Regions from separate parts of the Pseudorhizobium sp. NPDC055634 genome, predicted to be linked through region 1. Evidence: predicted binding sites of a transcription regulator. Region 1 holds the regulator's gene; each other region holds the start of a gene.

Evidence for each region. The regulator LexA, encoded in region 1, represses DNA repair genes until DNA is damaged. The targets are predictions, from matches to a motif close to TGTTCNNNNTGTGTTCNG.
Region 2: a site for LexA is predicted at 5,615-5,632, ahead of ACWGPT_RS03510 (YifB family Mg chelatase-like AAA ATPase). Genes of this name have one in related genera too.
Region 3: a site for LexA is predicted at 5,437-5,454, ahead of ACWGPT_RS06630 (ATP-dependent helicase). Genes of this name have one in related genera too.

Annotation. Positions count from the first base shown of each region.
Region 1 covers NZ_JBSHHW010000004.1:374,579-382,330, forward strand. Annotated here, with positions in the region: gene ACWGPT_RS09245 (LpxI family protein) at 1-629, shown strand, start outside; gene lpxB (lipid-A-disaccharide synthase) at 626-1,801, shown strand; gene gltA (citrate synthase) at 1,832-3,121, opposite strand; gene ACWGPT_RS09260 (ComEC/Rec2 family competence protein) at 3,395-5,968, shown strand; gene lexA (transcriptional repressor LexA) at 5,949-6,665, opposite strand; gene kdsA (3-deoxy-8-phosphooctulonate synthase) at 6,870-7,718, shown strand.
Region 2 covers NZ_JBSHHW010000002.1:97,182-104,933, forward strand. Annotated here, with positions in the region: gene otsA (alpha,alpha-trehalose-phosphate synthase (UDP-forming)) at 1-606, shown strand, start outside; gene ACWGPT_RS03495 (peptide chain release factor 3) at 670-2,253, opposite strand; gene dut (dUTP diphosphatase) at 2,338-2,802, shown strand; gene cysK (cysteine synthase A) at 2,936-3,904, shown strand; gene ACWGPT_RS03510 (YifB family Mg chelatase-like AAA ATPase) at 4,003-5,535, opposite strand; gene gshB (glutathione synthase) at 5,716-6,666, opposite strand; gene ACWGPT_RS03520 (sn-glycerol-3-phosphate import ATP-binding protein UgpC) at 6,748-7,752, opposite strand, start outside.
Region 3 covers NZ_JBSHHW010000003.1:298,542-306,293, reverse strand. Annotated here, with positions in the region: gene ACWGPT_RS06655 (cysteine hydrolase family protein) at 1-179, shown strand, start outside; gene ACWGPT_RS06650 (Rid family hydrolase) at 198-593, shown strand; gene ACWGPT_RS06645 (ABC transporter permease) at 593-1,390, shown strand; gene rutD (pyrimidine utilization protein D) at 1,464-2,198, shown strand; gene ACWGPT_RS06635 (ABC transporter ATP-binding protein) at 2,195-3,007, shown strand; gene ACWGPT_RS06630 (ATP-dependent helicase) at 3,325-5,391, opposite strand; gene ACWGPT_RS06625 (GNAT family N-acetyltransferase) at 5,706-6,143, opposite strand; gene ACWGPT_RS06620 (proline racemase family protein) at 6,198-7,211, opposite strand; gene ACWGPT_RS06615 (ABC transporter permease) at 7,250-7,752, opposite strand, start outside.

The DNA.
Region 1 (7,752 bases):
GGCGCCCGGAACTGCACGACATCCGCCCGACCTTCCGCACGCTGATGCGGATACCCGCCGTCATCCGCACCCTGGTCTCGGGGGGCGACGACGCCGTGCTGCAGATGGTCATCAAGCTTTTCGAGGGAATGGGATGCCGCGTGCTCGGCGCCCACGAGATCGCGCCGGGACTGTTGGCGAAGACCGGTCCCTTGACCTCTGCGAGGCCCTCGGCGGAAGATGTCCGCGATATTGAACAGGCGGTCGCGGCGGCTCTGGCGCTGGGTCGGCTGGATGTCGGCCAGGGCGCGGTCAGCGTCGGCGGACGGGTTGTCGCGCTGGAAGGTGCGGAAGGAACGGATCGCATGCTCGAACGGGTTGCCGAGCTTCGGCGGGAAGGCCGGATTTCTCCCCGCAGGAAGGGCGTACTCGTGAAACTGTGCAAGCCGCAGCAGGACGTGCGCGCGGACCTGCCAGCGATCGGACTGTCGACGGTCGCCAATGCGGCCCGCGCCGGCCTTGCCGGCATCGCCGTCGAGGCGGGACGGTCGCTGGTGCTCGAGGAACAGGCACTTGCCGCTGCCGCCGACCAGGCGGGGATCTTCGTTTGCGGCATCGATACGGGCCTCCCCAGGGGAGGGCTCGGATGACCAGCGGGTTGAAGGTTGCGGTCATCGCAGGCGAAGTCTCCGGCGATCTGCTGGGCGCCGACCTTGTGACCGCGCTGAAGGCCGCGCATCCGGGACCGATAGAGCTTGTCGGCGTCGGCGGAGAGGCGCTGGAGGCGCAGGGCCTCTCCTCGCTCTTCGACTTTTCCGAGCTTTCCATCATGGGTCTGACGCAGGTGCTGAAGCGCCTGCCGCAGCTTGCCCGCCGTATCCGCCAGACGGCAGAGGCCGTGATTGCCGCAAGGCCCGACGTCCTCGTCATCATCGACAGCCCCGACTTCACCCACCGGGTGGCAAGGAAGGTCAGGGCGGCACTGCCCGACCTGCCGATCATCGATTATGTCTGCCCGAGCGTATGGGCCTGGAAGGAATACCGCGCCCGCGCCATGCTGCCCTATGTCGATCACGTGCTGGCCGTGCTTCCCTTCGAGCCCGCCGTGATGCAGCGCCTCGGCGGCCCCCCGACGACCTTCGTCGGGCACCGGCTGACGAGCGAGCCGGCGGTTCTCAAGGTGCGCGACATCCGCCGCACCCTGCAGCAGAGGCAGCCCGGCGAACCCGCCACGGTCCTCCTGCTACCCGGTTCGCGTGCGGCCGAGATCCGACAACTGCTTCCGGTCTTCGGCCAGGCGGCTGCGGAATTCCTGCAGCGGGGAGGGCCGGCGCGCTTCCTGCTGCCCACGGTGCCGCGACAGGAGGCACTCGTTCGCGAGATCGCCCGGGGCCTGCCCGTGAAGACCGAGATCACGGTATCCCCCGAGGAAAAATGGGCCGCCTTCGCCAGCGCGGATGCGGCGCTCGCGGCATCCGGTACCGTGCTTCTGGAACTGGCGCTCTGCGGCATCCCGGCCGTCTCGGCCTACAAGGCGGACTGGCTGATCACCATGATGTCGAAGCGGATCAAGGTCTGGTCGGCGGCGCTTCCCAACCTGATCGCCGACTATCCGGTCATCCCGGAATACCTGAACGACGTCGTGCGTCCCGGAAGCCTGTCCCGCTGGCTGGAGCGGCTTTGCACCGATACCCTGCAGCGGCAGGCAATGCTGGAAGGTTTCGAACTGACCTGGCAGCGCCTTGCCACCAGGGTTCCGCCCGGCGAGGCGGCGGCCGGCATCGTGCTTGAGGTCATGGAACGAAAGAAGCCCGGTCGATGACCGGGCTTCTTGCATTTCGGGGGCTGTCGATCAGCGCTTGGAGACGGGAACGTAATCCCGCTCCGGGGCGCCGGTATAGAGCTGCCGCGGGCGGCCGATGCGCTGCTGCGGATCCTCGATCATTTCGGCCCACTGGGCGATCCAGCCGACGGTGCGCGCGAGCGCGAACAGGACCGTGAACATCGTGGTGGGGAAGCCCATCGCCTTCAGGGTGATGCCCGAATAGAAGTCGATGTTCGGGTAGAGCTTCTTCTCGATGAAGTACTCGTCGGTCAGCGCGATCCGCTCCAGTTCCATGGCGACCTGCAGCAGCGGATCGTCCTTGTGGCCGAGTTCGGCCAGGACTTCGTGCGTCGTCTTCTGCATGATCTTCGCGCGCGGGTCGTAGTTCTTGTAGACGCGGTGACCGAAGCCCATCAGGCGGAAGGGGTCGTTCTTGTCCTTGGCCCGGGCGATGAATTCCGGGATGCGGTCGACGCTGCCGATCTCCGTCAGCATGTTGAGTGCCGCTTCGTTGGCGCCGCCGTGTGCGGGGCCCCAGAGGCAGGCAATGCCGGCCGCGATGCAGGCGAACGGATTGGCGCCCGACGAGCCGGCGAGGCGGACGGTCGAGGTGGAAGCGTTCTGCTCATGGTCGGCATGGAGGATGAAGATCCGGTCCATGGCGCGGGCCAGAACCGGGTTTACCTTGTACTCCTCGCACGGCACGGCGAAGCACATGTGCAGGAAGTTCGCCGCGTAATCCAGGTCGTTCTTCGGGTAAACGAAGGGCTGGCCGATATGGTACTTGTAGGCCATCGCGGCGATCGTCGGCATCTTGGCGATCATGCGCAGCGAAGCGACCATCCGCTGGTGCGGATCGGTGATGTCGGTCGAGTCGTGATAGAAGGCCGACAGCGCGCCGACGCAGCCGCACATGACGGCCATCGGGTGGGCGTCCCGGCGGAAGCCGGTGAAGAAGCGCGTCATCTGCTCGTGCACCATGGTATGGTGCGTGACGCGGTAGTCGAAGTCCTTCTTCTGGGCGGCGGTCGGCAGTTCACCGTAAAGCAGCAGGTAGCAGGTCTCGAGGAAGTCCCCGTGTTCCGCCAGCTGTTCGATCGGGTAGCCGCGGTGGAGGAGCACGCCCTTCTCGCCGTCGATATAGGTGATTTTCGATTCACACGACGCAGTCGAGGTGAATCCCGGATCGTAGGTGAAAGCTCCGGTCTGCTTGTAGAGGGCACCGATGTCGATGACCTCGGGACCGATCGTGCCGGACTTCACGCCCAACTCGACGCTCTTGTCACCCAGTACCAGATTTGCGCTCTTATCCGTCATGCTGATCCTCCAAACTGTTGGCGGCGGGGCGTCTCAAAACGCCACAAGAATTAAGCGTCATGTGTAGCTATATGATCCGATGGCCGCTGCCAAGCACTGCGGAGGTCTAATTGTGCGGCGCCAAAATCGCTTCTGTCGTCAACACTTGGTCGGGGTTAATGATCCGCAAACAGGCCCGTGTAAAGGCCATCGGATCACCCCGTTTCTGCAGGTTCGGGTTGCATTCCGCCGGTCTCGGTTGCATCCTTCATCCGCAGGGGCGGGTGGACGCGGATGCCGCAGCAGGGCCTACTTCGGGAGCAGTCCGAGCCGGGTGCGATTGCCGCTCCGGTCGTGGCCGGCCATGTCCTTATTCCAGACGATGAGACGCTCCCTGCCGTGGTCGGCAACCGTGTCACGTGCCCGAGAAGGTGGAGCCGGTTGCGCGACGTCCTGCGGCAAGGCCGGCTGACGGAGCGGACCGCCGGGCGCATGCGTGCCTTCGTCGAGGAGGAGGCCGCGCACGGGCACGGCTTCCTGTTCGTGCCGGTCCTGGTCGGCGGCGGTGCCGCCTTCTGGTTTGCGCTCGCCCGCGATCCGCCGGCAACCGTGCTCGCACTTCTCCTTTTGGCGTTTGCGGCGGCGACCGTCGCGGCGCAGCGGCGGACCGGCAGGCTTCCGCTTCTTCTCTTTCTGCCGGCACTGGTTCTGGCCGGCATGAACCTTGCCCAGTTCGAAACCTGGCGGCAGGCGACCGTCATTCTCGATTCCCCCGTGACCACGACCGTCACCGGAGAAGTGCACCGCCGCGAACCGGCGGGCGAGGGCCGCTGGCGCTACATCATCCGCATCGCTTCGACCGAAGAGCCGACGCTGAGGCGGCCGCCCCGCGATGCCGTTCTCCTCGCGCGCGGCAGGCATCCGCCGTTTGCGGCCGGCGACACGGTGCGCGGCAGGGCCCGCATGTCGCCGCCGTCGGGACCGGCGCTGCCCGGCCTCAACGACTTTGCCTTCCGTTCCTTTCATGACGGCATCGGGGCGGTCGGCTTCTTCTATGGCGCGCCCCAGCCGGTTGAGCCGACGACCGTCGGGGAGCGGGATTGGCGCCGCGCCATCGAGCGGTGGATCTTCGCGCTCCGCAGCACGATCGCCGACCGCATCCGCGAGGTCGTGCCGGGGGACGCGGGCGCCTTCGCCGCCGCCATTGTCACCGACGAGAGACGTGCGATCTCGAAGGAAACGACGGAGGCGCTCCGTATTTCCGGGCTGGCGCATATCGTGGCGATCTCCGGGCTCAACATGGCGCTCGCCGCCGGCATCTTCTTCGTCGGCCTGCGCGGATTTCTCTGCCTCTTCACGGGCTTCGCCCAGGCCTGGCCGGTCAAGAAGATCGCCGCCGCCGGGGCGCTTCTCATGGCGACCGCCTATTACCTCATCTCCGGCTTTGCCGTCTCCGCCGAGCGGGCCTACCTGATGATGGCGGTCACGCTGATTGCCGTCTGGTTCGACCGCGCCGCGATCAGCCTTCGCAACATTGCCGTGGCGGCGCTGATCATGCTGGCGGTCGCCCCTTCGCAGGTCATGGGCCCGAGCTTCCAGATGTCGTTTGCGGCGACCGCGGCGCTGGTGGCGGGTTATGCCTGGTGGAGCCGGCGCGCCGCGGCAGGGGAGCGCGAACCCTCGCTCATGGCGCGCGGCCGGCTCGCGCCGGTCATGACCGGCTGGCACTGGATGGCCGGCATTTTCGCAACCTCGCTGATCGGCGGCCTCTCGACGGCGATCTTCTCGATGGAGCACTTCCACCGCCTCGCCGGTTACGGGCTGGCGGCGAACCTCGCCGTCATGCCGATCATCTCCTTCGTGGTCATGCCCGCCGGACTGCTCGCCATGCTGCTCATGCCCCTCGGGCTGGATGCGCCGCTCCTGGGATTGATGGGCATGGGTCTTGAGGCGGTCATCGCCGTCGCAGGCCATGTCGCGGCCTGGGGCGGAGATGTCGGCACCGGCCGCCAGCACCGGTGGTTCCTGGCCATCGCCTCGGCAGGCTTCCTGCTGCTTGCGCTGCTGCGCACGCCGCTTCGGCTCCTGGGCGTGCCGGCAATGCTGCTTGCCTTCGCGCTGAGCTGGCATGAAGCGCGTCTGCCGCCGCCGGACCTCCTGGTCTCCGAAGACGGGACGCTCGTCGCGCTGGCGACGGGCCCCGTCGCAACGAACCGGGCCCGCCCGCCGGCCTTCATCTTCGACCAGTGGCAACGCGCACTTCTGCTTCCCGATCCCGTCGCCCCGGTCGTGTCGCCGGCGGGTGACATTGGCCTTGCCGCGACGGATGAACCCTCCGCGGCCTCGAGCGCAGACCCGAGCTCAAGCACTCTCCCGACGGCGCCCCAGACAGCGCCCCGGACTGCCTCCCGGATAGCCCAGTTGACCGACGATCAGCGCGCCCGGGTGCGCTCGGAGATGAAGGCGTCACTTGCCGCCGCCGCTGCCGATGCGGGACGGTTCCATTGCCGGCAGAAGGCATGGTGCCTGGCGGTGACGCGGGAGGGTGCGGTTGTCGCCGTGGTGGAGGATCCAAGGCTCGCCGGCAGCGCCTGCGACATCGCCGCTCTGGTCGTCGCCCCGCGGACGCGGCTGGCAGAATGTCTGTCCGGCGCGCTCATGCTGAACGGCGCGAGCCTCAGAAGGACAGGCGCCCTGGAAATCCGCATGAACGGCAGCCCCGATCCGTCGATGTGGCGCGCGCATGCCGCAAGCGCCGATACCCGGCGCCCTTGGACCAGCCATCGACTTTATGACTGGCGCACGGATCGTTTCGACGAAACGCTTCCCCGCAGCCTCCTGCGGCTTCTCAGTGGTAGCGCCGGATGAGGCCGACGAGCTTACCCTGGACCTTGACGCGGTCGGCGGGAAGAATGCGGGTTTCGTAGGCGGGATTTGCCGCTTCCAGCGCGATCGAGGCGCCGCGGCGCCGGAAGCGCTTCAGCGTTGCCTCCTCGTCGTCGACGAGCGCCACGACGATGTCGCCCGGGCTTGCTGTCTGGCCGTTGCGGATGATCACCGTATCGCCATCCAGGATGCCGGCCTCGATCATCGAGTCGCCCTTGACCTCGAGCGCATAATGCTCGCCGGCTCCCAGCATCTCGGCCGGGACGGCAATGTCGTGGGTGTTGTTCTGGATCGCCGAGATCGGCACGCCGGCCGCGATGCGGCCCATGACGGGCACGCTCGTGCTGGTGTTCTCATTGCTTGCCGCAACCGGCTGGGCCGCCGGCGCAGGCTTCTGCTTGCCGAGGCTGCCTTCGATGACGCTCGGCGAAAAGCCGCGGCGGGGCTGCAGGCTGCTGCTATAGGCTTCCGGCAGCTTGATGACCTCCAGCGCGCGTGCCCGATTGGGCAGGCGGCGGATGAAGCCGCGTTCCTCAAGCGCCGTGATGAGCCGGTGGATGCCGGATTTCGACGCGAGGTCGAGTGCGTCCTTCATCTCGTCGAACGACGGCGGAACCCCCGACTCCTTCATCCGTTCGTGAATGAAAAGAAGAAGTTCCTGCTGTTTGCGCGTGAGCATCCGGGTTTCCTAAGCGTGAAACAAAGCCAGAACAGACGATATATGTTCCGGATGCGTTCCGCAAGGCAAAAGTTCCAGCTGTTTGGCACCCCGCTTCTCCCATCCCGCCGTGACAGCGGCGATCGTTGCTGTTAAGGACGTCGCGTCCGCCGCTGCCGGGTCAGCGTGACGGACGACGACGCCTGCCTCGAAGGAGTTTCCGCCATGGACATCAAGCCCAATTTTGAAGTCGTTGTGGGTGAAGGAGAAGGCCGCGTGCTGTTCTCCCAGGCGCGCCGGTTTTCGCTGATCGCCGGTCCGTGCCAGATGGAGAGCCGCGACCACGCCTTCATGATCGCCGGAACGCTGAAGGAATTGTGCGCCAAGCTCGGGATCGGCCTCGTCTACAAGTCCTCCTTCGACAAGGCCAACCGCACGTCGCTGACGGGCAAGCGCGGGATCGGCCTCGACAGCGCGATGGAAATCTTAGCTGACCTGAAGAAGGAATTCGGCTTCCCGGTCCTCACCGACATTCATACCGAAGAACAATGTGCCCTCGTGGCGCCCACGGTCGATATCCTTCAGATCCCGGCCTTCCTCTGCCGGCAGACGGATCTCCTCGTGGCGGCGGCGAAGACCGGCCGCGTCATCAACGTCAAGAAGGGCCAGTTCCTCGCGCCCTGGGACATGAAGAACGTCCAGGCCAAGTTCACCGCGAGCGGCAATCCGAACGTGCTCCTGTGCGAGCGGGGCGTTTCCTTCGGCTACAACACGCTCGTCTCCGACATGCGCTCGCTGCCGATCATGGCGGCCATGGGGTCGCCGGTCGTCTTCGATGCCACCCATTCTGTGCAGCAGCCGGGCGGGCAGGGCGGTTCTTCGGGCGGCCAGCGCGAGTTCGTCGAGACGCTGGCGCGCGCGGCGGTGGCCGTCGGCGTCGCCGGGCTTTTCATCGAGACGCACGAGGATCCGGACAATGCGCCCTCCGATGGCCCCAACATGGTCCATCTGAAGGACATGCCGCGGCTCCTGGAAAAGCTTCTGGCCTTCGACGCCGTCGCCAAGTCCGCTTAGGCGCCGCAGCGGCAGCCGGATTGTAATTCGCCTG
Region 2 (7,752 bases), on a different contig from region 1:
GAGGGCCGCAACCTGATCATCGGCGTCGACCGGCTGGATTATTCGAAGGGCATCACCCAGCGCATCGACGCGTTCGAACACTTCGTGATGTCCAACCCGGGCTACCACAACAAGGTGACCTACCTCCAGATCACGCCGAAATCCCGCTCGGAAGTGCCGGAATACGAGGCCATGCAGCGGACGGTCGCCGAACAGGCGGGCCGGGTGAACGGCGCCATCGGGACTGTGGACTGGGTGCCGATCCGCTATATCAACCGATCGATCGGACGTCCGGTGCTCGCCGGATTGTATGGGCTTGCAAAGATCGGGCTGGTCACACCCTTACGCGACGGGATGAACCTCGTGGCCAAGGAATATGTTGCTGCCCAGGACCCGGAAGACCCGGGCGTCCTTGTGCTTTCGCGCTTTGCCGGAGCTGCCCGGGAATTGCGCGGGGCGCTGCTGGTCAATCCCTACGACATCGAGGGAACGGCGAATGCCATCGCCCGCGGCCTCAGCATGTCGTTGGAGGAACGGAAGGAACGGTGGCGCGGGATGATGGACCACCTTCTCGAACGAGACGTCATGCGCTGGTGCGATGATTTCCTGAACGACCTGCGGGACTGAGCGGCCAGACGCAGCGACACCGCGAGTGTCGCCGCCGTCAATTGGGATCGGGAACGGCGATCCTCACGCCGCCTTGGCGACGTGATACTCCTTGATCGCGGCCATCCTGATCGCCGGATACCGTTCGGCTTCATAGCGGAGGGAAAAGGCATCCTGCGCCATGAAGACCGGATCGCCATCGAGATCCCGGCAGATATCACCGCGGCGCTGGTTCATGAACTTCTCGAGTTCGGCCGGCTGGTCCGACGAGATCCACCGGCAGACCGAGAACCGGGCCATTTCGAACGAGACCGGCAGGCCGTATTCGCCCTGCAGGCGCTCCTTCAGCACATCGAGCTGCAGCGCGCCGACGACGCCGACAATCGCCGGCGAGCCGTCTTCCGGTGAAAACAACTGCACGACCCCCTCCTCCGCCATCTGCTGCAGGGCTTCCTTCAGCTTCTTCGCCTTCATGGCATCCTCCAGCCGCACGCGGCGCAGGATTTCCGGCGAGAAGTTAGGCACGCCCTGGAAGACCAGCGCCTCGCCCTCGGTCAGCGTGTCGCCGATGCGCAGCGTCCCGTGATTGGGGATGCCGACGACGTCGCCCGCATAGGCGGTATCGGCGAGCTGGCGCTGCGAGGCGAAGAAGAATTGCGGCGCGGTCAGCCCAAGCTGCTTGCCGGTCCGCGCGAGCCTTGCCTTCATGCCGCGCTCCAGCTTGCCCGAGCAGATGCGGGCAAAGGCGATACGGTCGCGATGGTTGGGGTCCATGTTCGCCTGGATCTTGAAGACGAAGGCGGTCATCTTGTCTTCACTGGCGTGGACGGTGCGGACGTCCGCCACCTGGTCGCGCGGGGGCGGCGCATAGGCGCCCAGCGCGTTGATGAGATCGCGAACCCCGAAGTTGCGCAGCGCCGAGCCGAAGAAGACGGGCGTCATGTGCCCTTCAAGGAAGGACTGGCGATCGAACGGACGGCAGGCTTCCCGGGCAAGCTCGGTCTCCTCGACGAAGGCCTCCCGTTCATTCTCGGGGAGCCGGTCAGCGACGCTCTGCGGGCCGTTCACCGGGAGCGGCTGCACCTGCGTATCGGAACCCCGGAACGTGTTGTCCGCGAGATTGTAGGAGCCGCAGAAGCTCTTCGAGCGACCGACCGGCCAGGTGATCGGCGCGGTGTCGAGAGCGAGCTTTTCTTCGACCTCGTCGAGAATCTCGAATGGGTCGCGGCTTTCCCGGTCCATCTTGTTGATGAAGGTGATGATGGGGATGTCGCGCATGCGGCAGACTTCGAAGAGCTTCAGTGTGCGCGGCTCGATGCCCTTTGCGGCGTCAATGACCATGACCGCCGCGTCCACGGCGGTCAGCGTGCGGTAGGTGTCGTCGGCGAAGTCCTCGTGGCCGGGCGTATCGAGGATGTTGAAGACGTTGCCTTCATATTCGAAGGTCATCACCGAAGTGACGACCGAGATGCCGCGCTCGCGCTCGATCTTCATCCAGTCCGAACGGGTCTGGATACGGTCCTTCTTCGCCTTGACCTCTCCGGCGAGCTGGATCGCACCGCCGAAAAGAAGAAGCTTTTCGGTGAGCGTGGTCTTACCCGCGTCCGGGTGCGCGATGATCGCGAAGGTGCGGCGGCGGGAGACCGCCTCTGCGAGACTTTCAGCCATGTCCGGTAAATCCTGTAGGTTGGCGCCTATCTAGCGATTTGGCCGGCTTTATGCAATTCACCTCCGTGACAAAGGAGTTTGCATATGCGCGACATCATCGGTCCGGTCCTCAGGCTGGTACGGCTCCCCCACGCCGCGGAGCTCCCTCTGCCGGCCTATGAAACCCGCGGAGCAGCGGGGATGGACCTGCGGGCCGCCCTTCCCGAGGGTGAGAGCATGGTGCTGAAACCCGGTGAGCGGGCGTTGGTGCCGACCGGCTTCGTCTTCGAGATTCCGGACGGTTTCGAGGCGCAGATCCGGCCGCGATCGGGCCTTGCCTTCAAGCACGGCATTACCTGCCTCAATACGCCCGGAACGATCGACAGCGATTACCGTGGCGAGGTCAAGGTGCTGTTAGTGAACCTGGGGCAGGAGAACTTCGAGGTTACCCGCGCAATGCGCATTGCCCAGGTGATCGTGGCCCCGGTGAGCCAGGTCGAGGTTCACGAGGTCGGGGAAGCGGGAGAAACCGTGCGCGGGGCCGGCGGTTTCGGATCGACAGGGGTCTAACACGCGCAAACGGCTGCCCCGGCACGCTTCACACTTGGAACAAATTTCCGCCCATCCGGCCCAAGCGGATGCGTCTTGGCTAGCCTTCCGCGGCAACCGGCCCTAATTTGTCCGCATCCTAGGGGAGAGTAACATGACAAGCGACAAGAAGCCCGGCCGCGGCCGCATCTATGCCTCCATTACCGAGACCATCGGCGACACGCCGATCGTGCGCCTCGACAAGCTGGCGAAGGAGAAGGGCGTAAAAGCCAACCTCCTGGCGAAACTCGAATTCTTCAACCCGATCGCCTCGGTCAAGGACCGGATCGGCGTGGCGATGATCGAAAGCCTCGAGGCGCAGGGCAAGATCACCCCCGGCAAGACGACGCTGGTGGAGCCGACCTCAGGCAACACGGGCATCGCCCTGGCCTTCGCCGCCGCCGCAAAGGGTTACAAGCTGATCCTGACCATGCCGGAGACCATGTCGATCGAGCGCCGCAAGATGCTCTCGCTGCTCGGCGCCGAACTGGTGCTGACCGAGGGTCCGAAGGGAATGAAGGGGGCAATCGCCAAGGCGGAGGAACTGGCCTCCTCGCTTCCCGACGCCATCATCCCGCAGCAGTTCGAAAACCCGGCCAATCCGGAAATCCACCGCAAGACGACCGCGGAGGAAATCTGGAACGACACGGACGGCCAGGTCGACATTCTCGTCTCCGGCATCGGCACCGGCGGGACGATCACCGGCGTCGGACAGGTGCTGAAGGGCCGCAAGCCTGAGATCAAGATCGTGGCAGTGGAGCCCGCCGACAGCCCGGTCCTGTCCGGCGGCAATCCTGGCCCGCACAAGATCCAGGGGATCGGTGCAGGCTTTGCCCCTCAAATCCTGGATACCGGCATCTACGATGAAGTCGTTACCGTCTCCAATGACGAAGCCTTCGAGATGGCGCGGCTGGTCGCCCGGCTCGAGGGCGTGCCGGTGGGGATTTCCTCCGGCGCGGCACTGACGGCGGCGATCAAGGTCGGCAGCCGCGAGGAGAATGCCGGCAAGAACATCGTCGTCATCATCCCCTCCTTCGCCGAACGCTATCTGTCGACGGCACTGTTCGAAGGCCTCGGCGGCTGAGCCAGGCGGGTCGCGAACAGGCGTCGGTTTCCCGTGCAAGGACGACCGGCGTCACGCGACCTGGAATTCCTGTTTTCGCCGCCAACCCTCGTCCGGACCTAAGCGGCCGCGGAGAGGCGCTCGCCTGCCATGCGGTAGGAGATAGCTTCCGCCAGGTGGATGCGGCTCACCGTGTCGCTCCCGTCGAGGTCGGCAAGCGTGCGCGCGACCTTGAGGACGCGATGATAGCCACGGGCGGAAAATTTCAGCTTTTCGGCCGCATCGCGAAGCAATTGAAGCCCGCCCGCGTCCGGCTCGGCGATCTTCTCTATGAGGGCCGTCGAGCAGCGGGCATTGGTCGAGACCTGCGGGGCTCCGGCCCAACGGAAGCGCTCCTGCTGCCGCTCGCGCGCGGCAGCCACGCGCCGGGCGACGTCGGCGCTCGCCTCGGCGGGGCGGGGCCTGATCAGATCGGCCGCGGAAACCGCCGGCACATCGATCCGGATATCGATCCGGTCCATCAACGGTCCAGAAATCCGGCCCTGGTAGTCGGAGAGGCATTTCGGGCCGCGGGCGCAGGTGTGGCCCGGCTCCCCGGCCATGCCGCAGCGGCAGGGGTTCATTGCCGCGACAAGCTGTATGCTGGCCGGATAGGCGACCCGATGGTTGGCGCGGGCGATGACGCATTCGCCGGTTTCCAGCGGTTGGCGCAGGGCATCGAGCACCTGGGGCGCGAACTCCGGAAACTCGTCGAGGAAAAGCACGCCGTGATGGGCAAGCGACGCCTCGCCGGGTCTGGCCCGCAGTCCGCCTCCCACCAAGGCCGCCATGGTCGCCGAATGATGCGGGGTCCGGAACGGGCGCCGATCGGAAAGTTTGCCCCCGGAAAGCTGGCCGGCGATCGAGTGGATCATCGAGACTTCCAGCAGTTCGGCAGCTGAAAGCGGCGGCAGGATCGAAGGAAGCCGGGACGCCAGCATGGACTTTCCGGACCCCGGCGGACCGACCATCAGGAGGTTGTGCCCCCCTGCCGCGGCCACTTCCAGCGCCCGCTTTGCGCTTTCCTGCCCCTTTATGTCGATGAGGTCCGGCAGGTTGGCAGGCAGAGCCCGCACCGCCGGCTGCGGCCGGGAGAGGACCTGCGTGCCCCGGAAATGATTGGCGAGTGCGATCAGGCTGCGGGGTGCCAGGATGTCGATTTCCGATCCCGCCCAGGCGGCCTCCGCGCCGCTGTCTGCCGGGCAGATGAGCCCCTTGCCGACAGCGTTGGCACTGATCGCCGCCGGCAGCGCGCCGGCAACGGGTGCGAGCGTCCCGTCGAGATTGAGTTCGCCGATCACCACATAGCCGGACAGGGCATCTGCCGGAATGGCACCGAGGGCCGCCATGAGACCGAGGGCAATGGCGAGATCGAAGTGCGAGCCTTCCTTCGGAATATCGGCCGGCGCAAGGTTCACCGTTACCTTCTTGGGCGGAAGCGACAGGCCGGAAGCGTGAAGGGCCGCCTGGACCCGCTCGCGGCTCTCGGCCACCGCCTTGTCGGGAAGACCGACTATCGGCATCAGCAGCTTGCCGGGGGAGACCATGACCTGCACTTCGACAGGCACGCCTTCTATGCCGTGGAATGCAACCGTAGAGACACGCGCCACCATGAACCGCCCCCAAACCTCATGTCCGAAACGCAAGCGACACACGCTTTCTGCGTCGGCAAATGCAATCTGGCATAGTAAAGAGAATAAAACAAGAACATCGCAGGAACTATTTCCCGCGGTCGTTGCTTCACGGTTGCATCAGGTTGCAAGGGGAGAACAAAACTGCTCTGCAGCGGGAACTCAGCCGCGCTTTGCCTCTATGGCATCCCACAGGAGAGCCGCGACATCGGCGCCGCCGAACTTCCTGACTTCGCGTATGCCGGTCGGCGACGTGACGTTGATTTCCGTCATGTAGTCGCCAATCACGTCGATACCGACGAAAAGGAACCCCCGCGCGCGGAGCGCCGGCCCGATTCTTTCGCAGATCTCGCGGTCACGCGCCGTCAGCTCCACAGGCTCGGCCCGTCCGCCGACATGCATGTTGGATCGACTGTCGGTTTCGGCCGGCACCCGGTTGATCGCGCCGACCGGCTTGCCGTCGACCAGCAGGATGCGCTTGTCCCCCTTGCGCACGGCCGGCAGATAGGCCTGGGCGATGTAGGGTTCACCCCGGTAGACCTGTTCGAACAATTCCAGCAGCGCGGTGAAGTTGCGGTCGTCGCGCGCGGAATGGAACACACCGGCGCCGCCGTTTCCGTAAAGCGGCTTGAGGATGATGTCGCCCATCTCCTCGCGGAAGCGGGCGATTTCCACGACGTCGCGGCTGATCAGCGTCGCGGGCATCAGGTCCGCGAATTCCGTGACGAAGATCTTCTCCGGAGAGTTGCGCACCCATGCCGGATCGTTGACGACCAGCGTCTGCGGATGAATGCGCTCCAGGAGATGCGTCGAGGTGATGTAGCCCATATCGAAGGGCGGATCCTGACGGAGATGGATCACGTCCATGGTCGAGAGGTCGACGCGCTCGCGCTCGCCGAGGCTGAAGTGGTCACCCTTGACGTCCCGGGCCTGCAGGGGCTCGACGGCCGCGAAAATCCTGCCGTCGCGCATGCTCAGCCGGTCGGGCGTGTAGTGATAGAGGTCGTAACCGCGCGCCTGCGCCTCCAGCGCCATGGCAAAGGTCGAGTCGCCAGCGATGTTGATCGTGGACACATGGTCCATCTGGAATGCCACCCGGCGGATTCTTGCCATAGCCCTGCCCCTTGAGAATTGCCCGCCTGATTTAGGACGACCGTTCGCGGAAGGCAACGCCCCATGGGCGCGGCCCCGATCTCAGGCCCGCTCCATGACGTTCTGGGGGACCACCGCAACGGTCGGCAGGCGAATGCCTGTCTCGCGGTCGAAGAAATGAAGCCGCCGCGGCTCCACCGAGAGACGCATTTCGTCCTCAAGGGCAACCTCCATCGGCAGCGTCACCGTCAGCGGCTGATCCCCCACATGGCCATGAACGAGCCGGTGGGCACCCAGTTCCTCGACATAGTCGACGCGCAGGACAAGGGCCTCGGCGCCGGCTTCGGCCAGGCGCATATCTTCCGCCCGCACCCCGACCGTCACCGGGCCTGAGACCGGCGCATAGCCGCGAAGTGAAAGCAGGGAGGGGCCGATCGCCAGTCTGTCGCCATAGAGTTCGCCCTGCATGAGATTCATGGCGGGTGATCCGATGAAGCTCGCCACGAAGGTCGATGCCGGCTGATGATAGACCTCGAGCGGCGATCCGATCTGCTCGATAAGCCCGCCGTTCAGGACGACCAGCCGGTCTGCAAGCGTCATCGCCTCCAACTGGTCATGGGTGACATAGAGCGAAGTCGTGCCGAGGCGCCGCTGAAGACGCTTGATCTCCCCGCGCATGGAGACGCGCAGCTTGGCGTCGAGGTTGGAGAGCGGCTCGTCGAACAGGAAGGCGGCCGGCTTGCGGACAATCGCGCGCCCCATGGCGACGCGCTGCCGCTGGCCACCGGAAAGCTCCCGCGGCTTTCGATCCAGATAGGGGGCGATCTCAAGCATCCGCGCCGCCTCGGCGACGCGCTGATCGATGTCGGCCCGCGGGGTCTTCCTGTTCTTCAGGCCGTATTCCAGGTTCTGGCGGACGGTCATGTGCGGGTAGAGCGCGTAATTCTGGAAGACCATGGCGATATCGCGTTCAGCCGGCTCCCGGTGGTTCACGACGCGATCGGCGATGGCGACCGTGCCCTCGGTGATCGTTTCGAGACCCGCCACCATGCGCAGCAGCGTGGACTTTCCGCAGCCGGACGGTCCGACGAGGACGATGAACTCCCC
Region 3 (7,752 bases), on a different contig from region 1:
CAATCCGCGATGCCTTCGGCCACGAATACTACCCCGTGATGGTCAGCGACTGCTGCCATCAGGCCGGCCCCCGGCACATCCACGATGCCACGATCTTCAACGTCGAGACCTTCTTCGGATGGACGACCACGAGCGAGGCACTTCGTAGCGTTCTAAACAGCCGAGCTGACGCGGCTTGAAATCGGAAGGCAGCATCCATGTTCACACCCATCATTCCAGACGGTTCATCGAAGCCGATTGCGCCCTATATCCCGGGCAGTCTCGTGGGCGAGACGCTCTATGTCGCGGGGACACTGGCTATCGGACAATCCGGCGAGACCGTGTACCCGGACGACGTCAAGGGACAGACGCGGTTTGTCATCGAACAGATACTGAAGGTCGTTGAAGCCGCCGGGGGCGGCATCGAGAACATCGTCTACAATGCGATCTTCCTCAAGCGCCGCGAAGATTATGCGGCGTTCAACGAGGTGTATGCCGAATTTTTCGGCTCCAATCCGCCCGCACGATATTGCGTGCTTGCGGAACTCGTCCGGGATGACTTCCTGGTGGAGATCGTCTCGACGGCTCATATCAGCAGCGGCGGAGGAGAGTGATGGCGCGCATCGACATGGCTGTCCAAACCGAGCGTCCGAAATCTAGGCGCACTTATCCCAAATTGAAGATACTGGCCTATCAGCTTCTCCTTCTGGCCGGGATCCTCGGGTCGTGGGAAGCCGGGATACGGCTCGGGTTCCTGGAGCCCTACGTGTATGGTGTGCCGTCGGGCGTCGCGAATGCGTTCGTCAACCAGATCAGCGACGGCAGCCTCTTCCGGCATTTCTGGGTCACCGGCCAGGAGGTGGTCATCGGGTTCCTGATCGGCAGCTCGATCGGCAGCCTGTGCGGACTGCTGCTGTGGCTGTCGCCAACCTGGGCAAAGGTCCTGCATCCCTACATCATCGCCCTGAACGGGGTACCAAAGATCGCGCTCGCCCCGCTCATCATCGTCTGGTTCGGACTTGGCATGGAGTCCAAGATCGCTATCGCGGCGATCATCACGTTCATCGTCGCCTTCCTCCAGGCACACAAGGGGACGCAGCAGATCGACGGCGATCTCATCCGGCTGATGCAGTCGCTGGGCGCGCGCCCGCTCCAGATGTTCCGGATCGTGGTCGTGCCGGGAAGCCTTCCCTGGGTGGTTTCGGCGCTGCGCCTCAATGTCGGCTTCGCCCTCATCGGTGCGGTCGTCGGCGAGTACATCTCGGCGGAAGAGGGGTTGGGGCAGCAGGTCTACTATGCCGGACAGATGTACGACCTCAACAGTGTCTGGGTCGGGATTTTCTCGCTGATGGCGATGGCGCTTCTGCTGGAAGTGGTCGTCACCTGGGTCGAAAAGAAATTGAAGTGGTAGCAGTACAATGCCGATAGCAAAACTGACGGATGGCGAAATCTATTACGAGGAGCATGGCAGCGGATTTCCGCTCATGCTGGTTGCCGGATTGGGCGGCGTGGGTTCGTATTGGAACGCCCAGCTCGATGAGTTCTCGAAACATTACCGTGTCATCGTTCACGATCATCGCGGGACGGGCAAGAGCAGCCGCTCGAAGATTGACTATACCGTAGAGAAAATGGCGAGCGACACGCTCGGGCTGATGGATATCCTCGATATACCTGCGGCTCACTTCGTCGGGCATTCCACAGGAGCGGCGATTGCCCAGGTCCTCGCGGTCGAGCATTCGGAACGCTTGGGCAAGATCGTCATGGCCTCCGCCTGGACAAAGGCCGACGGCTTCTTCCGCCGATGCTTCGATGTGCGGCGGGAACTGCTGCTCAAATCCGGTCCTCAAGCCTATGTGAAGGCGACACCGATTTTCCTCCACCCGAGCTGGTGGATAAGGGACAACATCGAAGCCCTTGAGAAGGCCGAATCGGAGGTCTACGGGGCGAATCCGGATGTCGACATCATGAACAGCCGGATTGACGCGCTGCTTAACTTCGACTGGACCGACAAGCTCCATACGATCCGCAATGATGTCCTGGTGCTGGGTGTCCGTGACGACCATCTGACGCCGGCGTACTTCTCCGAGGAACTGGCCTCGCTCATTCCGAACTCGACGCTTGAGGTGATGGATGGCGGAGCCCACGCCGCCTCGCAGACCCTTCCGCAGGAGTTCAACCGGATTGTGCTCGATTACCTGATGCAGGAGAGTATCCAATGATCACGTCCGAAGATGTCGTACTTCGCGCTTCAGGGGCCCGTGTGGTCTATAACGAGGGTACTGGGCGGGAAGTCGAGGCCGTCAGAAACATTTCCCTCAACCTTCAACGAGGCGAGATTCTAGCCCTGGTCGGCCCATCGGGTTGCGGGAAGACCACTCTGTTCAACGCCATTGCTGGCTTGATCCCGCTTCAGGGAGGACGTGTCGAGGTGGGTGGACATCAGGTCGACAAGGCAACGGGTCATGTCGGTTACATGCTGCAGAAGGACCTTCTCCTTCCGTGGCGAAGCGTGATCGACAACGTGACCCTGGGTCTCGAGATCAGGGGAATGCCCAAGGCCCAATCGAGGAGGATAGCGCTGGAACTCATCGGGCGATACGGCCTTGCGGGTTTCGAGAACAGCAAGCCTTCGGGTCTGTCGGGCGGCATGCGCCAGCGCGTCGCCTTGATGCGCACGCTCGCATTCGACCCGGATGTGATCCTGCTTGACGAGCCCTTCTCGGCACTGGACTTCCAGACCCGGTTGTTGCTTCAGGCAGACGTCACGCGGATCATCAAGGAACAGCAAAAGAGCGCGATCCTGATCACCCACGACATCGGCGAAGCCATTTCGATGGCCGACCGTATCGTCGTCCTGACCAATCGACCTGCAACGGTCAAGGTGGTGCATGACGTCGAATTCCGGACCGCGGAGACCGATGCGGTGAACATCCGCACGCACCCGGAGTATCAACGCCTGTTCGCTCAGATATGGTCGGAGTTGGAGATTGTCGACGAAACGGCGAGGGTTGCTGCCAAGGTCGCCTGAATTGACGAAGGCTCGGCCCGGCGAAAACCAGTTGGTCGAACTGAGTGGAACGAGCGATCGAGGCAAAAAATGCTCTTATTGCTTGATGCTGATGGCCTTTGCTCTCCAATGCCCCGCCGTTCACGGCGGGGCATTCTCTTACCTGCGCCTCACTTCGCTTGCAGCCGCGACAACGTCCCGCGCCTCGCAACCGCGGACGGCGACAGGCTTGCCCTGAGATCGGGATTGTCGCGCTGCTCGACGGAGGCACGGAATGCGTCCCCCTCGACTGAATGATCTTGCGCACCCGGTTGACGCTCCGGGTATCGCTTCCGTCATCATTTCCACATGGAGCGCATCCGTGCGCCGACATCGATCCTGACCTGGCGGGCGCTCCGCTCTCCCGCCGCCGCACTGACCAGCGGCCAGCTCGTCGCCTCGAAGAACTGCAGCAGCGTCGCCGGGATGAAACGCGTCCGCGAGGCATAGACGTGGCGGTCGCCTTGGCTGTTCTGTCCGCCGGTGAAGAAGCGCTGCGGCGTGACCAGCGTCAGGCTGTCGCGCGCCCTGGTCATGCCGACATAGAGAAGCCGGCGTTCCTCCTCTATTTCGGCCGTCGTCCCGGTGGCGAGATCGGAAGGGATGCAGCCGTCGACGCAGTTCAGCATGAAGACGGAGCGCCATTCCTGCCCCTTGGCGGAATGAATGGTCGACAGGATGAGGGAGTCCTCGTCGAGCAGAGGCACGCCCGCCTGGTCGCTCGTGGCATCCGGAGGATCGAGCGTCAGTTCGGTCAGGAAGCGCTCGCGGTTCGGATAGCCGCCGGCAATCTGCTCGAGCTGCAGAAGGTCGGCCTTCCGGCTCTCTGCATCCTCGTGGATCCGGTCGAGATGCGGCTCGTACCAGTTGCGTGCGAGCGCCATGTCGCCCGGCCAGCCGGCGTCCGCCTTGCGCAGGGCCGACAGAAGCGTCACGAGATCCGGCCAGTTTTCGCCGCTCTTCGGCGGGGGAGGGATTTCCGCCAGGGACTGGAGCGGCTCCGGATCGGCTGCGATGGCGTCGAGGATCTTTGCCGCCGTCTGCGGACCGATGCCCGGCAGCATCTGCAGCAGCCGGAAGCCTGCGACCCGGTCGCGCGGGTTCTGGGCGAAGCGCAGCACGGCGAGCAGGTCCTTCACATGCGCCGAATCGAGGAACTTCAGCCCGCCGAACTTCACGAAGGGGATGTTGCGGCGCGTGAGTTCCACTTCCAGACTTCCGCTGTGGCTGGAAGAACGGAACAGCACCGCCTGGTTCTTCAGCGCGATGCCGACCTCCCGGTTCGCCAGCACCCGTTCCACGATGTAGTTCGCCTGGTCGGCCTCGTCCTTCACCGTGACCAGCAGGGGGCGCTCATCGGATTGGCGATCGGTCCAGAGGTTCTTGGTGAAGCGCTCGCGGGCAAGATCGATCACGCCGTTTGCGGCGGCAAGGATGGGCTGGGTGGACCGGTAGTTCCGGTCCAGCGTGATGACGTCGGCAGGCTTCGGCGAAAACTCCCTCGGAAAATCGAGGATGTTGCGGATGGTCGCTGCCCGGAACGAGTAGATCGACTGGGCGTCGTCGCCGACCACGGTCAATCCTCGACCGGCGGGCTTCAGGGAAAACAGGATCGACGCCTGGAGGCGGTTGGTGTCCTGGTATTCGTCGACGAGGACATGATCGAAGCGGCTGCCGATGTCCTCCGCAAGCTCCGGATCCGAGACCATCTGCGCCCAGTAGAGGAGGAGATCGTCGTAATCGAGGACGTTCTGCGCCTGCTTTGCCTCGACATAGGCCGCGAACAGTTCCTTCAGTTGGGCTTCCCATGTCACTGCCCAGGGATAGGAGGATTTCAACACCTCGAGGATCGAGCTCTCGGAGTTCACGACACGGGAGTAGATGGCAAGGCAGGTGCCCTTGGTCGGGAAGCGGCTTTCCGTCTTCGAGAAGCCGAGCTCGTGGCGGATGAGGTTCATCAGGTCGGCGGAATCCTCCCGGTCGTGGATGCTGAAGTCGACCGCAAGGCCGATCTGCTCGGCATACATGCGCAGAAGCCTCGCGCCGATTCCGTGGAACGTGCCTGCCCAGGCAAGGGCATCCGTCATGATCGCCGAATTCTCGCCGAGCACCTGGCGGCAGATCCGCTGCACGCGGCGCGCCATCTCGGCTGCCGCCCGCCGCGAGAATGTCATCAGCAAAATACGGCGGGGATCGGCCCCGTTGACGATAAGATGCGCGACCCGATGGGCGAGCGTATTGGTCTTTCCGGAACCGGCGCCGGCGATGATCAGCAGGGGCCCGCCGATGGCGCCTTCCGGCCCCACGCCGTGTTCAACCGCTTCGCGCTGACGATCATTGAGCTTCTCGAGGTACGCGATCGTCATGTGATGCTGGTCCTTCCGCCGGCCGATGCCGCAAAATTCCATTGCTGGAACGAAAGCGGAACCTATTCGGTCCGCCTCCTATTGAAAAGGCCATCGGAGCGAAAATTAGCTTTCCATCACGGATGAGGGGGCAGTGATGAACCTAGCGGAGGAGGTCACGTGGATTGAGCCTAATTCCTCGCCGATGCGGGGTGTGATGGCAAGACGGCTCGAATCTCAACCCACGAGGCCTTCGAGTTCTTGGCCCCGTCGCATAGCTGCTCCGTAACTGCTTTCGGCGCGGTACTACTGAACTGGGAGCTGTCCCTTTGCGGTCATCCTTTGCGCTTCCAGATGTATGACCACCCATCGATCCTTATGCCAGTCGCCTTCATCGGAAGCGCTCCTTCCATGAAATGACTTCGGACGAATCCGATCTTTTCCAGAACGCGGCAACTTGCGTGGTGGTCAGCGGCGCAGATGGTGCGAACCTCGGACAAGTTCGATTGCTCGGCGACCCATCGCATGATTGCGGAGCCAGCTTCGGTGGCAAGCCCACGCCCCCATAAGGCAGGGCCCAATCCGTAATGTATCTCTCCCTCGTCGTCCTTCCGAATGAAGAGGAACAAAAGGCCAATGGGCCTAGTGGTACGTCGCTCGATAATGGTCCAGACGAAATGGTTGCTCGCGTTCCAGTTGGTCTCGCCCCATGCGCCTCTTATAAAGTTGGACGTTCGGAGGGACGAACTTTCCAACCGAGCGTCAGCAGGCACTTCGCATTGCTCGAGGGTAGTTGCTCGCGCTTCAGCGAAATGCCTGCGTCAGGGTCAGAGTACCATGAAGCCGGCGCCGACCGGATCGTTGCGATCGATGGTCCAGGTTGCGGTTCCCAGGATGCTTGCGGTGCCCTTTACGGTTGGGCGTACGCCCCGGAAGGCACCAAGCTGAACTTCTCCAAGTAGGCAGCCTTCGAACACGCCCGAACCCAGCAGGCCCTCAGACTTGATGGTCTGATTCAGCCCCATGCCGCCGCGCTTCTCGAAATATGCCATCATTGCGGAAGTTCCGGTGCCGCCAGGAGAGCGATCCAACTGTCCCGCCGAGAACACGTGAACGTTCTTGTAAAGGCAGCCCTCGATGGTCGGCTCATGCCAGAACGTCACGAAATTGAGGTTGTTGATGTGGCCCTCAGTCGGATGCTGGACCTTAACCTTCGCACGGATAGCGTCACGCGCGATCAAGCCCATCCGAGACAATTCAGATCCGTTTTCAGGGGCGATTCTCAGGGAGGTTCCGCGAAGGTCGATGATGCCGAAGTAATTTCCGCCCCATACGAGGTCCGCTTTCAACGGGCCATAGCCGGGAAGTTCGAATTCGATATCCTGTTCCGCGACGTAGGCTGGTACGTTCTCGAAACGGGTCCAAAGAACGCGATCACCCTCGTGAGCAACTTCGGCGACCACCAGTCCCGCGGTAGTTTCGAAGCGGATCTTGGTCAGGCCGTCCGGCGAGCGAGGAACCATGCCGTGAGCAACCATCGCCATCGCAACGGCAATAGTTCCATGACCGCACATGTGGGAGTACTCTTTGCCGTCAATATAGATCAGTCCAGCATCGAAGTTGCGCGACGAGGGCGGGGTCAGGAAGACTCCGAACATGTCGGCGTGACCGCGGGGCTCGCGCATCAAGGCCTTGCGCAGCCAGTCGTAATTCTCCTCGAGAAAAACGCGCTTCTCAAGGATAGATGAACCTGCCGGGTAAGGGATCCCGCTGTGAATAATGCACAACGGCTCGCCTTCGGTATGGGTATAGATTACGTTATACACGTCCTGAACGCGCATTAAAGCCTCCTATTTAGTTGTGGTGTTGGGTGGTGGATTTACTGATCTGACAAGAAGTTAAGTCCTATCAGCCAGTCGATGAGGATGATGGCGGCAACGGCAGCCAAGATGGTGATGGACGATACCGCAGCTATTGAAGGGTCCACGGAATACTGGACGTAGTTAAACAGCTGGACGGGGATGGTGTTCAACTCTGCTGTGGTGTTGAAGATGGACAGCTCGACGTTGATAAACGAGGTAATGAAGGCAAATATAGCTCCGGAAATCAGGCCGGATCTTATCTGCGGAAGAGTGACCAGGAAGAAGGTCGACCAGGCCGACGCCCCGAGATCGCGCGAAGCCTCTTCAAGCGAGACCTGGTCCCGGGAAAACTGGGGCAAAAGGGTGCGAAGAACGAATGGGGTCACAATAACCGTATGACCGACAAGCAGCGCTGGAAAGTTCTGGATAAGCCCGATCGATGCGCCGTACTGCAGGAGCGCGGCGCCTAAAACGATATGCGGAAGCACCAAGGGCGACAGAAGCAGCGCGGAGAGCATTG